DNA from 4 places in the Brevibacillus nigriterrae genome. Region 1 is predicted to be linked to each of the others. Evidence: riboswitches for the same ligand, from Rfam matches in the RefSeq annotation. Region 1 holds a riboswitch; each other region holds the start of a gene.
What was found. A riboswitch is a leader RNA that binds a small molecule or an ion and turns the genes downstream of it on or off. The one in region 1 is predicted to bind cobalamin.
Positions count from the first base shown of each region.

Region 2: linked by a shared signal. The riboswitch ahead of cobJ (precorrin-3B C(17)-methyltransferase) and the one ahead of ACPW7N_RS06210 (prenyltransferase/squalene oxidase repeat-containing protein) in region 1 are both predicted to bind cobalamin.
Region 3: linked by a shared signal. The riboswitch ahead of ACPW7N_RS11245 (energy-coupling factor ABC transporter permease) and the one ahead of ACPW7N_RS06210 (prenyltransferase/squalene oxidase repeat-containing protein) in region 1 are both predicted to bind cobalamin.
Region 4: linked by a shared signal. The riboswitch ahead of cobO (cob(I)yrinic acid a,c-diamide adenosyltransferase) and the one ahead of ACPW7N_RS06210 (prenyltransferase/squalene oxidase repeat-containing protein) in region 1 are both predicted to bind cobalamin.

Region 1 is NZ_JBNCMT010000006.1:66,993-71,532, reverse strand. It holds gene yfkAB (radical SAM/CxCxxxxC motif protein YfkAB) at 1-527, opposite strand, end outside; gene ACPW7N_RS06225 (DUF1385 domain-containing protein) at 609-1,247, shown strand; gene ACPW7N_RS06220 (hypothetical protein) at 1,261-1,521, shown strand; gene ACPW7N_RS06215 (hypothetical protein) at 1,696-2,025, opposite strand; cobalamin riboswitch at 2,192-2,376, shown strand; gene ACPW7N_RS06210 (prenyltransferase/squalene oxidase repeat-containing protein) at 2,554-3,879, shown strand; gene ACPW7N_RS06205 (S-layer homology domain-containing protein) at 3,893-4,540, shown strand, end outside.
Region 2 is NZ_JBNCMT010000013.1:99,862-104,401, forward strand. It holds gene ACPW7N_RS11900 (adenosylcobinamide amidohydrolase) at 1-655, shown strand, start outside; gene cbiB (adenosylcobinamide-phosphate synthase CbiB) at 780-1,739, shown strand; cobalamin riboswitch at 1,747-1,974, shown strand; gene cobJ (precorrin-3B C(17)-methyltransferase) at 2,137-3,762, shown strand; gene ACPW7N_RS11915 (sirohydrochlorin chelatase) at 3,784-4,540, shown strand, end outside.
Region 3 is NZ_JBNCMT010000012.1:110,475-115,014, forward strand. It holds gene ACPW7N_RS11235 (F390 synthetase-related protein) at 1-457, shown strand, start outside; gene ACPW7N_RS11240 (GNAT family N-acetyltransferase) at 438-1,580, shown strand; cobalamin riboswitch at 1,620-1,816, shown strand; gene ACPW7N_RS11245 (energy-coupling factor ABC transporter permease) at 1,993-2,733, shown strand; gene ACPW7N_RS11250 (energy-coupling factor ABC transporter substrate-binding protein) at 2,735-3,043, shown strand; gene cbiQ (cobalt ECF transporter T component CbiQ) at 3,030-3,815, shown strand; gene ACPW7N_RS11260 (energy-coupling factor ABC transporter ATP-binding protein) at 3,820-4,540, shown strand, end outside.
Region 4 is NZ_JBNCMT010000013.1:94,498-99,037, reverse strand. It holds gene cobS (adenosylcobinamide-GDP ribazoletransferase) at 1-582, opposite strand, end outside; gene ACPW7N_RS11885 (bifunctional adenosylcobinamide kinase/adenosylcobinamide-phosphate guanylyltransferase) at 579-1,133, opposite strand; gene cobD (threonine-phosphate decarboxylase CobD) at 1,134-2,273, opposite strand; gene cobO (cob(I)yrinic acid a,c-diamide adenosyltransferase) at 2,273-2,833, opposite strand; cobalamin riboswitch at 2,927-3,126, opposite strand; gene ACPW7N_RS11870 (sensor histidine kinase) at 3,218-4,486, opposite strand; gene ACPW7N_RS11865 (response regulator transcription factor) at 4,479-4,540, opposite strand, start outside.

The DNA of each region.
Region 1 (4,540 bases):
CGCGTATTTTCCAGCATATTTTGGAAAAGGATTTCAGCCTGTCCAAGCGAAACTGCGTGTGGTGTTTTTGCGTACACTATTGATAAGAACTCTTCGGCTGTCTTCCAGTTCATCGAGATGTGCATAACATCTATGTAAGGCAAAATAGTCTCATATCGGCTGTACGGCATGGTCATGTTGGAGTTGATCTGCGAACGAAGTCCCCGTTTGGCAGCATATTGCAAGAGGGGGAGAATGGTTTCATTCACGTTTCGTTCACTAAACATCGGTTCCCCGCCTGTTATACTGATGGTATGCAGATCTTCTGCTTCGTCAAGCCGATGTAAGAGTAGCTCAATTGGTAATTGTTCATCATCTTTGGCACTGAGCGTTTCACCAACGGCACAGTGTTCACAGCGTAAATTACACATATTCGTTACGGTAAACTCAACACTTGTCAATTTATAGTGAGGAGGCTTTGCCTGATATAACGGATCCCATGGGTCATACGCCGGGGTTAGTGGTTTGGATGGTGCATAACGAGTCAATTGAAAAACCTCCCTATTACAGACAATCATAAAATACTTTACCATTATATCGGGGAAAACGGAGAAGGAGAATATGAAATTATGATTACAGGAATCTCTTTTGGCCGTGGCGTTCTTTTTCATAATCGAAAAGTCCTGGCTTGTGCCGAAGTGAGGGGTGGGGTAATCCATAGCTGGGCAGAGCCCATTACCTTTCGTACCTTGTTCAAAATGTGGTGGAGAATCATCTTTGCCATCCCGTGGTACTATCAGTTATTTCATATTTGTCTCGTGCTTTCCATCTTGTTTTTTAACATAGACCCTCTGTGGCTGATCATTTATGGGGTAGGCTATCATTTTGTTTTTCCGAAGCAACTGAAGCAGTTCCACGGTGCGGAGCATAAAGTTTTTAGTTATCAGGGAGAAAAGAAGCTGGAACACTGGAACGAAATCCGTCAAGCGTCTATTGTGAACAGCGGATGTTCGACCAATTATGTTACTTATTTCTTTGTTTTCTTCCTGCCGGTTTGTTGGTTCTTGCCGCTGTGGGAGAGTGTACTGATTGGTGCGGGGGGAATGGTCGCCGGATTGATCGGGGAAAGATATATTCGTTCCTATTTGAAGCCGTTTTTCGTGATATCCGGTTTTCTTCAGAAATATGTAACCACAAAAGAACCAGAACGCATCCATCTGGAGACGGCTATTCGTTCGTACCGCCTGTTTCAACATATTCAAAAGTAAGGGATCGATTGATATGGGTACGAATAAGTTAATCTATGTCATGATCGGGTTGGTTGGATTAGCTTTGATCTTTCAGATATTTGGTCTCATGATCGAATACGTGTCAGATCATCAACGAGGAGCTATCCTGAGCAAATTTTCGACGATTTCGTTAGGTCTGTTCGTCTTGTTGCAAGGGGTTTGGCTCTACGCTGAAAAGAGGGACTGGATTTCATCTGTATTTTTTGTCCTATGTGCAGTTGGTTTTGTTTCCATCATCGTTCAAATGGTGTAAAAAAAGAACACCGACGGTTCCAAAAGGGGCCATCGGTGTTCTTTTTTCTGTGAAAAACGTCTCGACGTTTTTACCGAAGTAAATGCCAGATGTTACGCTGAGGCACCTTGTCATAAAAGTGGATGTGACCGCTTGCGGGCAACAAAACGGTCATGACCGTTTTTGTGCAAGCGATTATTTATCTTTGCCAATTGCAAAGAATGGGTTCACGGATGCAAACGTAGTATAGGAAGATTTCACAAGTTCTTGCACATTTTTTTGGAAGGTTGTTTGGAGTTCACGAGTTTCTTTTACGAAAGCTTCCAATTTTTCGATGTTTGCTTTGCGTGCTTCCTCTGACTGGTTCAGCAAGTCTTTTGCCTGTGATTGCGCTTGTTCTTGCAAAAAGCTAACGAATGCTGCAGTAGTCAATGCTGTATTAAAGATGGTTTCGTTGGCGGCTTGGAACACTTGAAAAGTTGCTTGCAACAATTGCTCCTGATTTTCAACTGTGTTTTGGCTCATTACCGATACCTCCTAGGTTATTCTGCCATTCATGTGAAAACGGCAGATAGTATAATATTGCTCTTATGTGTAATTTACACCTATGTGATATGCTCTGTCAATGCTTGAATTCAACATATTTTTCTTGTACTCCCTCTTACTGGTGTGATAGCATTTGAATGGACAATTGAATCAGTGTTGTTTTGGTGACGTTTTTTACGTTGAAAAGGGAAAGTGGTGCAATTCCACTACAGCCCCCGCTACTGTAATCACTGACACTCTTATTATTTGATGCCACTGGGAAACCTGGGAAGGCTGGATGAGGGTGAATGAAGTGTAAGTCAGGAGACCTGCCAGAACGAGGTACTGCCTTTTTCGGTGTGGAAAAAAGGGGTAAAAATCGTGTCAAGTGATGCAAGATCAAGCAGCTTTAGAAAGCTTTGCTCTCACGATAACAATCCCCCTGACCTCTGGTTTGGGGGTTTTTCTTGTGAAGAAGCAATGTACAAAACATTCAGTTAGATGGAAATGAGAAAGGGGAAAAGACTTATGCAAGCAGTTATCCGCTCTTTTACACATCGTTTCAGTTGGCTACTCATTCTTAGTCTGGTGCTTACTTCTGTTTTCCAAATGCAAACCGTTCAGGCAACATCTGACCTCGAAAACGGAGTAAACAGTTCTTTGAAGAAAACGGTGAAATATTATTACAAGAGTAACCGAAAATATGATTTCAACACGTTTGACTGGGAACTCATCGGCCTCAGTGCAGCGGGAGAGAAGCTGGCTACACGCAAATGGCAAGATAAAGCAGGCAAAACAGCGATTGATACTTGGGCAGGCAAAGCGAAAGACATCAAAGACGCTGGTTCATTGGCGAAGTTGTCAATCGGGTTGATCCATAACGGATACGATCCAACGAACTTTAATGGAATCAATCTGTTGGAGCGCATCGCTGATTCTCAAGAGAAAAATGGAAAAATGGGCGATGATACATACACCGTTTTCAACCACGTTTTGTCCATACTTGCCTTGGAAATGTACGAATACCCATATGACCGCAAGAAAGCAACTCAGTTCTTGTTGGAACGTTATGACGATTTCAATTTGATTGACGAAGATGCATTCACTCTAAATGCTCTTTCCTTACTGGAAGATCAAGACGGAGTGGAGGAAGCGAAAAAAGCGATTCTTGAAAAGCTGGAAAAAGAACAACAAGATGACGGGTCCTTCATTTCCTACGGCAGCGCAAGTCTCGATTCTACTATTCAGGTACTCATTGGGTTAACGACAATCGGTGAAGATGTGTTCGCAGAACCTTGGAATAAAAGTGTAGAGTTCCTGCTTGCTAACCAAATGGCTGACGGTGGATTCCAGGCGCTATGGCAGCCAGGCTCATCGAATGCATTCACAACAGAAAACGCTCTGATTGCCTTAGCAACCGTTCGTGAAGGAAACTCTCTCTTCCAGGTATTGACGGATAAAGAAAAAGCAGCACTCAAGGTCTATGTGCCCGTTGTCGATTTGTCCAAACAAGTGAAAGTATACGACGGATTGGATAACTTCCTTTCAGGTAAAGAAGTGAAACAAGCAGGCAACACATTCTCCATAAACGGAAAACAGTTGCTCATGCGTGTCAATGTTGAAGGAATTGCCAAAGAAGAGAAGCCAGTTGCCGTTATGGTCAAAGTGATGAAGGGTGCTGACGTTGTCGATGTAGCAATGGTGGAATCAAACTCATCAGCAGCACAGAACCTGACTGCCGGATTTACACTTGCGAGCGGAACCTACACCGTAGAAATCAACTACTGGTACGGATTAGCTGACAAACCTGAGGTAGCCAAGGAGAGCATTACCTTCGTTGCATCAGTGAAATAGGAGCTGACTTTCGATGAGACAAAAATGGCTTATTTGGCTGACATCTGCCGTTCTCCTGCTCACAAGTTGGATTTCTTCATCAGGATCAGGTATGGCGGAGGAAGCTACTGCCGCCATACAGGCCAAACAAGTCGAAAACAAATTGCAGGTGAACGGGAATACCAGTCCGACCGATCCGACCTGGGTACCACTGCTCGTCAAGGACGCACAAGGACAGCTTTTGTACTTTCAGGATGTGGGCGGCGGGGGCAAAGAATTTCAGCTTGAAATCAATTTGCCCGAGTGGACAGCATACGGAACGGCGGAAGCCATTCTCTACTCGGGTACTCCCGTTTCCCAGCATTTTGAGATCAAAAAACCACAGGACACGGGAAGTAAGAAAATCAGTGTATCACTTAAAATCATAGGGTACGATGACGAGGAAATTGTAAAGAATACCAGTTTTCGAATCAGTCAGGGGTCATCTGTTTTCCAGCTTTTGCGCTATGCTTCAGAAGAAAAGAACTTCGATTATGAAGTGAGAGATCCTGAGCAAGACGGGCAAGATGTGTATCTGCTAAGTATTGATGGACTTGCTGAATTCGATAAAGGTCCCGGAAGCGGTTGGGTTTACAAAGTGAACGATAAAGGTCCGCCAATGTCGATCGATCGTTACATGCTT
Region 2 (4,540 bases), on a different contig from region 1:
ACTTCAGTTTTTTTCCAAGGAAGATCATCTTGTGATGCAAAGTGAAAGAGCAATGAACACGGTCAGCAGTGCTCTTTGGAGAGGTGGAACCTGTGAAGCCACCCACTTTATCAACGGGAGTGTTCCACTGGATTTCAACTGTGATGATCCAATGGAAATGATGAAAGAGTTTATAGACGGGCGAGGGTATCCAGTAGAAAAGAGTGTTGGATTGCTTACTGCCGCCAAGCTTTCTCATGCTTCCTTCCACGCCAAGGAAGGCGACCATTTCCGAATGATCGCTTGTGCCACAGCAGGTACGGGGAATAGTGCACGTGCCGGACTGAAGAGAGAAACTTTTTCAGCCTATCAAGCGGGTACTATCAATGTTTTTGTATTCATTGATGCCACATTGACACCAGCGGCAATGGTGAATGGCATCATGACGGCAACTGAGGCAAAATGTGCCGCACTGCAAGATTTACAGATTGTTGACCGCAAAGGCGGAATTGCAACAGGAACAACTAGTGATGCCATCGTGCTAGCTTCACAACCGCATGGGCTGGATCAAGGATTTCATGCCTTTGCCGGAACTGCTACCACAATTGGCTATGCCATAGGCAGATTGGTGTACAAGTCCGTCTATGAAGCCGTTGTGACACAAAACAGTCCATGACTATTTTGTGTAGCCCGCAAGCGAGCATGTCCCTATTTATAAAAAACGTCGAGACGTTTTTTACTAAAACAGTCCATGACTATTTTGTGTAGCCCGAAAATAACCTTGTAACGTGGGGGAAAAGATGAAAGAAGCTGGTATTCTGCTTGCCGCTTATATCGTGGATCGAATCGTTGGTGATCCTCGCTCGCTCCCACATCCCGTTGTTTGGATCGGGTATGGAATAACCATGCTGGAAAAGTGGATTCGTTCCTTTGCCCATTCCGACCGTTCGCTACGATGGGCAGGATTGCTTTTTCCACTCGTCATTGCAGGAGGCAGTTGTGCTGTCATCTGGTTGTTGCTAGAAGGAGTCTCCCGGATTCATCCGTGGCTTGGGACAGCGCTGGAGATTTGGCTTATCTCTACTACGCTTGCTACCAAAGGATTGGCTGAGGCTGGATTGCAAATCTATCATCACCTTGTCAACAACGATCGGGAGAAGGCGAGACAATCATTGTCCATGGTGGTCGGCAGAGATACGGAGCAGCTTGATGAGCCGGAGATTTGCCGGGGTGCCGTAGAAACGGTGGCTGAAAATATCGTCGATGCAATCATCTCGCCGCTATTCTTTGCCGCAATCGGAGGGGCACCGCTCGCCTTTCTCTATCGGGCAACCAATACGCTGGATTCCATGGTGGGTTACAAAAATGATCGCTATCTGTATCTCGGATGGGCATCTGCACGATTGGATGATCTGCTGAATTACCTGCCCGCACGGATCACAGGACTGTTGCTCGTACTGGCATGCGGGATCAAGAGATTAAACTGGCGAGCTTGCTGGAGCATGATTTTGCGAGATGCCAAGCTGCATCCCAGTCCAAATAGCGGAATTCCTGAGGCAGGTGTAGCAGGTGCGTTGGGAATCCAATTAGGTGGCCTGAACTACTACAAGGGAGTCGCTTCCTTTCGAGCGCAGATGGGCGATCCTCATCGCAGCTTGCAGGTAAATGATATAGGTGTGACCGTTGAGCTGATGAAACTGGTTTCGATTCTGGCAGTTGCATTTTTTATCTGTGCCATGCTGTTCAGAAACTCTATCTAACTGAATATTTTAAAGAAAAAGGTGCTTGTCAGGTGCTGCCTGTTTGTAGGTGCAAATGACCAGCTTAAAAGGGAAGTCCGGTGCAAATCCGGGACGGTCCCGCCACTGTGATGGGTGCTTGCTCTAAGTGAAGCAAGCAGTCTTCAAACGAAAGAAACCACTGGAAGCTTTATGTCTGGGAAGGTGTTTGAAGAGAGCCCTTAGTCAGGAGACCTGCCTTTTTTATCAACATCAGAACCTACGTGGATATAGGGGGTGTTTAGAATGAGAGGAATTTTTACCTTGCGAGAGTAAAAGACTTCAGGCATTTCTAACCATCAATTGTGGGTTGGAAATGCCTTTTTATATTTTCTTGAAGAGGTAGCGACACAGGGGACGAAAGGCGGAGAGTAACAAGATGAGTGGAAAATTATTGGTTATCGGGTTTGGTCCGGGGAGTGAAGATCACATTACGAAGCGGGCAAAAGAAGCCATCGAAGAGAGCAACATCATTATTGGCTACAACACCTACGTTGATCTGATCAAGGATTTGTTGACGACACAGGAAGTTCTCAGTACAGGCATGACCGAGGAAGTGGCACGCGCACGGGAAGCGGTCCGACAGGCAGAGTTGGGTCATACCGTAGCTGTCATTTCCAGTGGAGATGCTGGCGTGTATGGTATGGCTGGACTCATTTATGAAGTCTTGGTGGAAAAAGGCTGGAGGGAAGCGGAAGGGGTCAAGGTTGAAGTCATTCCAGGCATCTCTGCGATCAATTCGTGTGCTGCCCTGCTTGGAGCGCCTACGATGCACGATGCCTGCACGATCAGCTTAAGTGATCATTTGACACCGTGGGAGTTGATTGCCAAACGAATTGATGCTGCTGCATCGGCTGATTTCGTGATTGCCTTGTACAACCCGAAAAGCGGGAAGCGTACAAGACAGATCGAGGAAGCGAAGCGAATCATCAGTCAATATCGATCGCCAGATACACCGGTTGGCCTTGTGAAGAGCGCCTATCGGGATCGACAAAAAATCGAAATAACAACGCTGGAACACATGCTGGATTGCGAGATCGGGATGCTCTCGACGGTGATTGTCGGGAACTCGTCAACGTTTATGTATGACGGCAAAATGATCACGCCTCGGGGATATCAGCGCAAGTATACGTTGACCAAGGATGAGCAGCCACTCGCTTTGCATCAGCGGCTTCGCAAAGAGAATGAACCGTGGGCGTTGGATGCGGTATCACCAATAGATACGGTGGTGGAGACTGTATCGACATCACGTACCCCATTTGAGTGGGCAATGGACGCCGTGCAGGCTGTCAAAGGTACACAAGAGACGGCAAGTGCTTCTTCGGTGGCGGTTGCCTCAAATTCGCCCTTTCAGCAGCAAATGATCTTCGAATGCGCCGTCAGCCCCGGAGTGGTAAGCAAAAAGTTGAGCCCGGCTCAGTTGGTTGCCATTGCTGAGGTTGCAGGAGACACAGGCGAGATTGAGTACACACCACATCACCAGATTATTTTGCGGATTCCAACCAGCCAACCTGACGAGATAACCAATCGATTGAAGCAAGCAGGTCTGCTCGTCATGCCAGTCGGAGACGTCGTACAAATCAAGGCGTGCGATTTCTGCAATGGAGAAAAACCAGAGGGAATTCCTTATGCGGAAGCCTTGCAAGAGCGATTAGGCGGCTTGGAGATGCCCAAGGAATTGAGAATTGGGATAAATGGTTGTGGGATGACCTGCTACAGTGCCGTCAACGAGGATATCGGGCTGGTTTATCGAGCAGGCAAATTCGACTTGTTCCTGGGAGCCAAAACAGTAGGCCGCAACGCCCATGCAGGGGTTCCTGTTGCAGAAGGCATTGACCCGAGTGAGATTATTTTCGTCATGGAACAAATCGTAGCAAAGTTCAAACAGGAGGCTTTTCCTAATGAACGTTTCCATAAATTCTTTAAACGCAAAGGAGTAATCAACGGCTTTATCTATCAGGAAGGCGCTACGGTGTTGGTAGATGAGTCTGCGTGTGGAGAATAAAGAAAAAAAGGAGGAGTAATGATGAACGCAGTACTGTTCGTAGGACACGGCAGCAAGGATTGGGAAGGAAACGAAGAGGTACGGCAATTCATACAGAAAATCGCTCCAGAGATTGAAGTTCCGATCATTGAGACTTGCTTTTTGGAATTTGAAAATCCAACTGTGCAACAAGGATTGGATACATGTATCAAGCGGGGAGCCACCCACATCGTGGTCGTTCCGTTGATGCTGTTTGCCGCAGGTCATGCCAAGTTGCACATTCCGGCAGAAATCGATCATTGCAAGGAGAAGCACCCGCATATTTCGATCACCTACGCCAGACCTGTGGGAATTGATCATCAGATTGTCCGATTGCTTGCTGAGCGATTTGAGGAAGCAGTGGAAGAGTGGCGTGTGGATGGAACCGATTCAACTCTCGCTGAAGAAACGGCAGTGCTGATCGTTGGCAGAGGCAGCAGTGATGCAGATGCCAACAGTGAAATTTACAAAATGTCTCGTCTGTTCTGGGAACAACGAAAAGCCAAAATTGTAGAAACTGCCTTTATGGGGGTTACCTCCCCTTCCTTTGACGAAGGAGTGGAACGTTGTTTGAAGTTAGGAGCCAAACATGTAGTCATTCTCCCGTACCTGCTCTTCACAGGAGTTTTGATCAAGAGACTTGAGCTCTACACCGTACAATCCCGTGAGCGATTCCCTGACATCACATTCGCTCTGGGGCACTACTTCGGCGATCACCATTTGTTGCAAAAGACGATCAGAGAGCGGGTAGCCGAAGCGT
Region 3 (4,540 bases), on a different contig from region 1:
TATTACCGATTTTTCTCGCAAAGCCCAACCGATCATCCGTTATCGGTTGAACGACATTCTGGTTGAAAAGAAATCTGCTTGTCCATGCGGTTCCCTTTTTACGGCGATAGAAGCCATTGAGGGCAGGTGTGATGACCTGTTTTACTTGCCTTCCAGCAAGGTGAGAGAGAGACTCATCCCCGTCTTCCCTGATTTTATCCGAAGAGCTGTGATTGCCTCATCTTCATTGCTTGAACAATACATCGTAGTTCAGGACTCCCCACTGGAGATGACGATCTACCTGGATGCACCAGAACAGGTGGAAAGCCTCGTGAGAGCATCGATAGAATCTATGTGCACAGAACTGGGAACGGCAATCCCGACCATTCGCTTCAATCCATATAACCATGTTCCAACAGATAAAAAGCTACGCCGGGTGGAAAGAAGGTTTCCAATCAATGACGATCAGGTGGTATGATCAAAAGAATTTGCATGAGTGCGAATGGGGAGAAAGCGAGAACCAGCAGTACGCTCGAAAATTCCTGACTCCGTTCATCGAGAATGGAACAGCGAAATACATTGCCAATGTAAACACTAGGGTTGGTATCCTAACAGTCGATGAGTTGGTTCTGCCAGTCACGGTAAATGATGCTGAATATGGAAACTCGTATGTCGTTTCACCTTTTGATCAGTACATTACCTATACCAAAGAGGAATTGTATCTAATCAAAAATCCGCTGCTGGAATCAATACTAGGCGGCTTTCTGTCGGGTTTTGGCTCGTTGCTTCGCTTGCTTTCAATCAACAAGGTCGTCATCGTCAACAACTGGATGGTCTCAACAAATCTCTACCCGTACATCAAGCGGGAGCAGCTGGCGCAAATCAAAGCGTTTCTCTTAAAAAAGTTCCCCGACCATGCCATCATCTTTCGCTCTGTCGAGGACTACCGGAATCAATCGCTGTTTGAGTCTCTCACTCAGATGGGCTTTCACATGCTGATAAGTCGCCAAATCTTTCTAATGGACACTTCTCAAAGGATCAATTCAAGGGCACGCTACAACTTGGGAAAAGACGAAAAGATACTGGCGCATACCCCCTACCAAGTCGTTGAACACGGTGAAATTCTGGCAGACGATATGCAAAGAATTCTCGATAATTACAATGCGTTGTATCTGGAGAAGTACTCGCCCAACAACCCGCAGTTTACCGATGAATTCTTTCATCTGGCTCACAAAGAGCGATTGCTCCAGATGAAGCTATTAAAAAAGGATGGCCATGTAGATGCCATCCTCGGATATTTCCATCGTGACGGGGTAATGACTACCCCTTTGTTTGGTTATGATACACGCCTCCCTAAAGAGTGGGGGCTGTATCGAATGATCTCCCTGCTTTTGCTGTACGATGCAAGGAAATACGGCTATCTTTTGCATGCAAGCTCGGGCGCAGCCGAGTTTAAAAAGTCCCGGGGCGCACTCGAGAGCTTTGAGTATAATGCCGTTTATCTCAATCATCTGCCCTGGGTTCGAAAGCTCCCGTGGCGCTTGTTGAAATCTCTGCTTGAAAAAGTGGCGAAGCCGCTGGTGCAGAAGTATTCGAGATAGTATTTTTACCAACAATGTAGTAGAATTGATGAAAACAACCAAATATTGTTGCTTTATGGTGCTGTTTGATTGACATCTCGATCAAACGGCTTAATAGGGAAGTTCGGTACAAATCCGACACGGACCCGCCACTGTGATGCTGACATCTGTTTCTAATGCCACTGGTTCCAAGACTGGGAAGGCGAAACAGATGGTTGAAGCTAAGTCAGGAGACCTGCCATAGAGAACAAACACTGCAAAACCTACGGGAGTTAGGGAGGTGTTTACGATGATGGCGAGAATGAATAACAGGGCAAGCCCCGAAACCATCAAGCGATATATCATGTCGTAGTAACGCACTTCTTTTCCAAATGGAAAGAAGTGCTTTTTTATTTTTGTTAGTCGTACATTTAGTAAAGTGGGAGTGATACTGATGAAACAGTTGAAAATGAGCGTCTTTTTCTTGTTTATGTTCCTATGTATTCCAGAGCAAGCATACGCAATGCACATCATGGAAGGTTTCCTGCCCGTCCGATGGTCATTATTCTGGTGGGCTGTGACCATTCCTTTTTTACTCGTGGGCCTGTACTCCATTCAGAAGAAAGTAAAGCAACATCCTGAAATCAAAATGATGCTGGGCCTATCCGGTGCATTTGCCTTTGTATTATCCGCCTTAAAGATTCCTTCTGTGACCGGCAGTTGCTCGCATCCTACCGGAGTTGGGCTTGGCACCGTTTTGTTTGGCCCGACAGCAATGAGCGTCGTCGGATTTATCGTTCTCCTGTTTCAATCGTTACTGTTAGCTCATGGTGGTTTAACGACGTTAGGTGCCAATGCCTTTTCCATGGCGGTCGTCGGTCCCTTCCTTGCCTATTTTGTCTATAAAGCTTCTACAAAGGCGGGTTTATCATTTTCCGTGGCTGTATTTTTGGCAGCTACGTTAGGGGATCTCGGTACCTATCTCATGACATCGATCCAGCTTGCGTTGTCCTTTCCTTCTGAGGTCGGTGGCGTATTCGCTTCCTTTGCCAAGTTTTCAGGTATTTTTGCTCTGACCCAAATTCCGTTGGCGATTAGTGAAGGACTATTGACCGTCATCGTGATGAACATCCTGACCAAATATAATTTCAGAGAATTAAAGATGCTGCAAATCTTGACCAAGGAGGCACGCTAACATGAAAAAGAACACGTTGCTACTGCTTGTAGTGGTTTTCCTCGCCGTCGTTCCGCTTTTTATCCAGCAAGGGGCAGAGTTTAGCGGAGCCGATGGTCAGGCCGAAGCTGCCATCCAGGAAATCTCTCCTGACTATGAGCCTTGGTTTACCAGCGTTTGGGAACCTCCTAGTGCCGAAATTGAGAGCTTACTTTTTGCTCTGCAGGCAGCGATTGGGGCAGGTTTCATTGGTTATTATATCGGTTTCATGAGGGGAAAGAGCAAGCGAGACGAGCAGCAGGAAGAAAAGGTGTATCATGCTGCTGATTGATAAGTATGCTTATTTCAATCGGTTACGACATGTTCACCCAGTCGAAAAGGCGACCCTTTCGCTTGGTCTGCTTCTCTTTTCACTGATTGCGAAGGACCCCTTGGTTTCACTCATCACGTTTCTTGTAATGAGTACTTTTGTTGTCTGGGCAGCACGTATTCCCTCTTCCTATTATGGAAAACTTCTGTTGGCACCTGTATTTTTCTTGCTTTCAGGTGTGATTACCCTGCTTTTTTCAGTCACCGATGGACAGGCAGCGATCGTTCACCCGATTTGGAATGTGCATGTGTGGAATTGGCAGATTTTTATTAGCAAGTCGAGTATGGAGCAGGTTGTGAACCTAATCTTTCGTGTACTGGGGGGTATCAGTTGTCTGTACTTTCTCATCCTGACCACACCGATTACCGTCATGCTGGGGCTTCTGCGCAAACTGAGACTGCCCCCCCTGCTGCTTGACCTGATCGCATTAACCTATCGCTTTATCTTTGTTTTCCTGGAGACAGCAGCCATGATCCATCAGGCACAGACGTCCCGCTTGGGTTACATCACCATTCGACAAAGCCTCAAGTCACTTGGTCAGCTTGTCGCCACCTTGTTTTTGAAATCATTCCATCGATCCAGTCAGCTATCCATTGCGATGGACTCCCGCTGCTACGAGAATGATATTGTACTGGTAGAACAAACGTATCCTGTCTCTTTTTTGAACTGGTTTTTAATCGCAGGGATATTCACTGCCATGCTTACGGTATATTGGCAATTTGGAGGATATTGAAAAAATGAAGCCGCTTCTTTTTGACATCGAGCAAATAACCCATACTTATATCGATAACACATTGGCTCTGAAAAACATTACACTTAGCATCCAGCAAGGGAAAAAAATCGCACTCTTGGGCAACAATGGCGCAGGCAAATCGACGCTGTTTTTGCACTTGAATGGCATCCTCCGACCAACAAGCGGAACGATCCGTTTTCTGGGAAAAGACATTACGTATAGCCGGGATTCGCTTCGCTCGTTGCGCAAACAGGTAGGCATTGTTTTTCAGGACCCGGATGCCCAGTTGTTTTCAGCCAGTGTGCTGGAGGACATTTCCTTTGGCCCGCAAAACTTAGGGCTATCCAGGGAAGACGTTCTGCGAAAAGTCGAATGGGCAATGGAACTGACAGAAACAACGCCTTTAAAAGATAAACCCACTCATTTTTTAAGCATCGGTCAAAAAAAGCGTGTAGCGATTGCAGGAGTCCTTGCGATGGAACCGGAAGTCATCATTCTCGATGAGCCGACTGCTGGGCTGGATTCCTATTTTTCAAGGCAGATCATGCAAGTGCTCGATCATATCCACCAACAAAACAAGACCATTATCCTGTCAACCCATGACGTCAATCTTGCCTATCAGTGGGCCGATGAGATCATTGTCATGCACGATGGTGAAATTTTGGGTCAGGGTGAGCCTGCGCAGGTGTTTGAACAAGAGGATTGGCTACATAAGGCTCATCTGG
Region 4 (4,540 bases), on a different contig from region 1:
TGCCTGAGCACCGCCAATCAACCATCCGAGGATGACTGTCAGCAGTACGCCTAAGAACAAATACTTCCCTTGCAGCCCGCCTCGCATCCCACTTCCTAGGCCAGCTTTTGAGGCATACGGCCAGATCTGAATGGCGAACAGTACAAACGTACGAGCACAAACGGGAATGAGGATCAACCACATGCCATGATAGATTCCCTGAAGCTCATAAAGGGCGGAACCTTTTACCATCAAGAGCATCAGTACGGCCAGAACTCCCATCGCCCCGACACGGCTGTCCTTCATAATTTCGAGCATTTTATCTCGCTCTCGATTGCTGCCTAACCCGTCAGCAAGATCCATCCACCCGTCCAGATGGAGGCCCCCCGTAATATAGATCCAGAATACGAGCGTGAGCACCGTGGACAACTGAGAGGAAAACCACATTTCTGTCAATGTGTGAATCCCCATCAACAAACCGCCAATCACGAGGCCCACGAGCGGATAATAGTTTACACTTTTACCCCAATCCTCTTCCGAATAGTTATGGGTGGGAATCGGGACTCTCGTGAAGAAAGACAGGGCAAGCAGAAATGGCTTCATCCTTTGATCCTCCTGGGAATTCCGCAGAAGACCACATACACAGATTCAGCCTGACTGGCCAGCAATTGATTGGCTTCGCCCAACAAATCCGCATACCAGCGCCCCAGAGATGAGAGTGCTACTCCGCCCAGTCCTACCTCATTGGTAACAACCAGGTACGTCCGTTTGTCTTCGTTCATTGCCTGTACCCATTGCTGAATGGAAAGCAAAATCTGTTGCTGAATCTCCTGGTCGTACATCTTCTCCTCCGGGATCTGAATCAAACGGTTGCTGATCCAATTCGAGAGGCAGTCTACAAGCACGACCTCATAAGCTGGAGAAGAAACGAACATTTCTTCCAGGTGATTGGAAATCTCCAGCAACCCCCAATCAGCAGGACGACGGATTTGATGAAGCTGGATGCGGTGAGCCATTTCACTGTCCCAGGCTTTGCCTGTAGCCACGTACAACACTTTGCCAGTGGATGGTTCCAAAACCAGTTCATGAGCCAACTCTTCGGCAATTCTGCTCTTCCCTGACCGTACTCCTCCTGTGATAACGACAATACTCACTTACTCCCCCCGCCTCTCAGCCGTGTCTTTATCTTTGATTGAATCCTTGACCGTATCCCTGACTTCTATCATGGCAGCAAGCAGTTGTTCATTTTCTTCTCTCGTTCTTACCGCAATGCGAAAATGATAAGGCGATAATCCAGGATACATCGAGCAGTTACGGATCAGTATCCCTTTGTATCCCGTTTTTTGCTGAAGTTCATCTGCCGTGATTTCATCGGTGCAGCGAACCAAGAGATAATTGGCCTCACTGGGCATCACGCTCCAGCCAAGCTTTCGTTGCAATTGCTCAACAAGAAAAGCTCTCTCTGTCCGAATCAACTGACGTGTCTCTTGCTCATAATGCTCTTCTTTGACACACTGTTCTCCTGCAAGCAATGCCAATCCGTTGACACTCCACGTCACCTGTTTTTGTTTCATTCGATCGATCAACGCAGGATGGGCAATCGTATAGCCCAATCGCAAACCCGGTATCGCAAACATTTTGGTAAGCGAACGAATCAGCATGACTCGAGGAAACCGTTCCAGCTCATCCAGCAACGTAAGCTTGGAGCCATCCTCCACAAAGTGCAGGAATGCTTCATCCACTGCCAGATAAGTATTCGTGTGATCACACCACTTTGCCATCTCAATCAATTCATCTTTCGAATAAACCGTCCCTGTGGGGTTGTTCGGGCTGCCGATGAACACCAGATCTGTCTCTACAAATAATGGATACAGTTCATCTTTCCTCGCTTTGAAGCGCTCGACTTCCTTTGTATAACAGGCGATAATCTCAGCACCAAATTGTTTCGCCAACGTCTCGTATTCAGAGAAACAAGGATAAACGACCCCTACTTTCCTCGGCGCAAGTGCCAGAATCGCAAGTGCCATGCACTCGGCAGCACCGTTGCCTGGCAGTATCCACGCATCTGAAATCTGAAGCTTGTCGGCCAGTACTCTCCGAAATGAGCGATGCCCTGGATCAGGGTAGTGAACGATGGCCGTTAACCCTTCACGGATACTCTGCAAAATAGAATCCGGCGGCCCGAGCGGATTAATATTGGCGCTAAAATCCAGCATCTTCTCTCGCAAAATCCCAAAATGAGCTTCCGCAGTAACCAGGTCCCCGCCATGTCCGAATTGCTCCAATTGGCTCATCAGTATTCAATCCCCCGTACGGCTGGAATTCCTTCGTCATAGTAATGTCTGATTGCTTTCATTTCCGTAACCAGATCAGCCACAGCCATTAGTTCAGGGTGAGCATTGCGTCCCGTAATGACGAGATGCAATTGACGGGGGCGAGTACGGATCAACTCCATTACTTCTGCAAAGGGCAGGACATCTTCAATAGGAAACCGATTGATCGCAAGCGCATTATTCAATTCGTCAAGAATAATCAGGTCATAACTGCCGCTTTGAACCTTTTCCTTGGTTAAAGCCCACGCACTTTTCAAAGCTTCTCGATGTTCTTCCGGGGTTTTGGTCCAGGTAAAGCCTGCTCCCATCTGATGAATTTCTACGCCCAACTTCTCCAGCGTCAATTTTTCACCATACGTCCGCTCTGGCGACTTGATAAACTGAATCATCAGTACATTCAACCCTTGCCCAATCGCCCGAACAATCAATCCCAATGCAGCCGTTGTTTTCCCTTTTCCTTCTCCCGTATGGACAAGAAGCAGCCCTCTTTCTTTCGTTTTCACGCCTCTCCCCCCAAACATCCACAATAAAAAACGCTTTGACTCCCATCGGAATCAAAGCGTAAGCAGCAAGTATCAAGCGTCTGCAGACCTTTCCTTTAACCCGAAGGAATAGAAGTCGTATCCATTCAGGCAGGTCTCCTGGCTCAAGGATCATCGTTTTACTCCCCCTTCCCGTCTCGAACAGACAGTGGGCGCTGAAAGCAGTGAAGCAAAACTCCCCTTTTACAGTGGCGGGACCGCGTTGGTTTTTCACCAAACTTCCCTTTTAACCTCACGTACACTTCGTGAGGACCTGATTGCATTCGATATTCAATTGTTCATGATCTGCAAAACTATATCTCTAATCATAACAAAGTACGAAGAGGAATCAAGCACTATTTCGGTAGGTGTGTGCAAATGCCGTTATCCCTTGCCTTTGACAGGAAGTGTGACAAAAAAGGTAGCCCCTGCTCCTTCTTCGCTTTCTACACGAATTTTGCCTCCATGTGATTCCACGATCCACTTGGCGATCGACAGGCCCAAGCCCGTTCCTTCTACTGTTCGAGACCTCATTTTGTCTCCCTGGAAGAATCGGTCAAACACAAAGGGGATATCTTCCTTAGCAATGCCAATTCCCTGATCACTGACTGATACTGTCACCCAATTTCCGTCTCTTCGGCACTCAACCGTAATGAGCCCGTGATCGAGTGAATATTTCAACGCATTATCCAGCAAGATGACCAGCAACTGCCGGACTCGCTCCTCATCAGCCACGATTTCAACCACTGGTTCCAGCTTGGTTTCGATTTGAATTTGCTTGAGCGTGGCCAATTGGCGAAAGGATTGTACACTGGAAGTAATCAGCTCATCGACAAACAGTTTCTTTTTGATCAGTTGCACCTCGTCTGAGTCCGAGCGGGCAAGTGTCAAAAGATCAGAAACCAGTTTATTCAGCCTTCTCGTCTCCTGAATTCCGACGACGATATTCTCGCTTTCCTGTTCAATCGTATGGTCAGGATTGCGAAAAAGCCGTTCGAGGTGAATCTGGATAACTGACAATGGTGTACGCAATTCATGGGAAGCATCTGCGACGAACTGCTGCTGTTTCTCCCATGCTGACTGAATCGGAATCAATGCTCTCTTGGCAAGGAACAGCCCAATAATGACCGCAATGAGTATGCTGATGGCACTGCCAATTCCAATCACCTGAAGCAGACTGCCGAGCATCTCCTCTTCCGGTTCAAGATTATAGACAAGCTGAACCGTACGAAGCTCTTTGAACGGGCCTTGGGCAGGATTTCTTGCTGCTTCGATATTCAATGTGTACACCCGGCAAGGCTGCCCATTTACGGTGACTGTAGCCAAGCCTTCCATCTCGGTGAACTGTAGCAACGGGTCAATATCTGACCTCTCCACCATGTTATTGTCCGTGCTGGCAATCAATTGGCCCTTGTCTTTCCAAAACAGAGTAATGATTCGATGGTCAGGAGCGATCAGTCGCCTTTTCTCGCCTTTTGGAAAAAAGATCTTCGTCTCTCGCATATGCTTAGCAATTTGCTGCAATTTCATATCCACCTGAGAGTACAACGTAAATTTCATGGAAAAATAAACGGCGCTCCCCAGTGCATTCAGCAGCAAAACCAGGACGATTGCATTAAACAGCACCAGACGGATACGAGTCTTTCTAAACATGCTCTTTTTTCTCCTTCAGCATATACCCAACATTGCGTATCGTCCGAATATAGT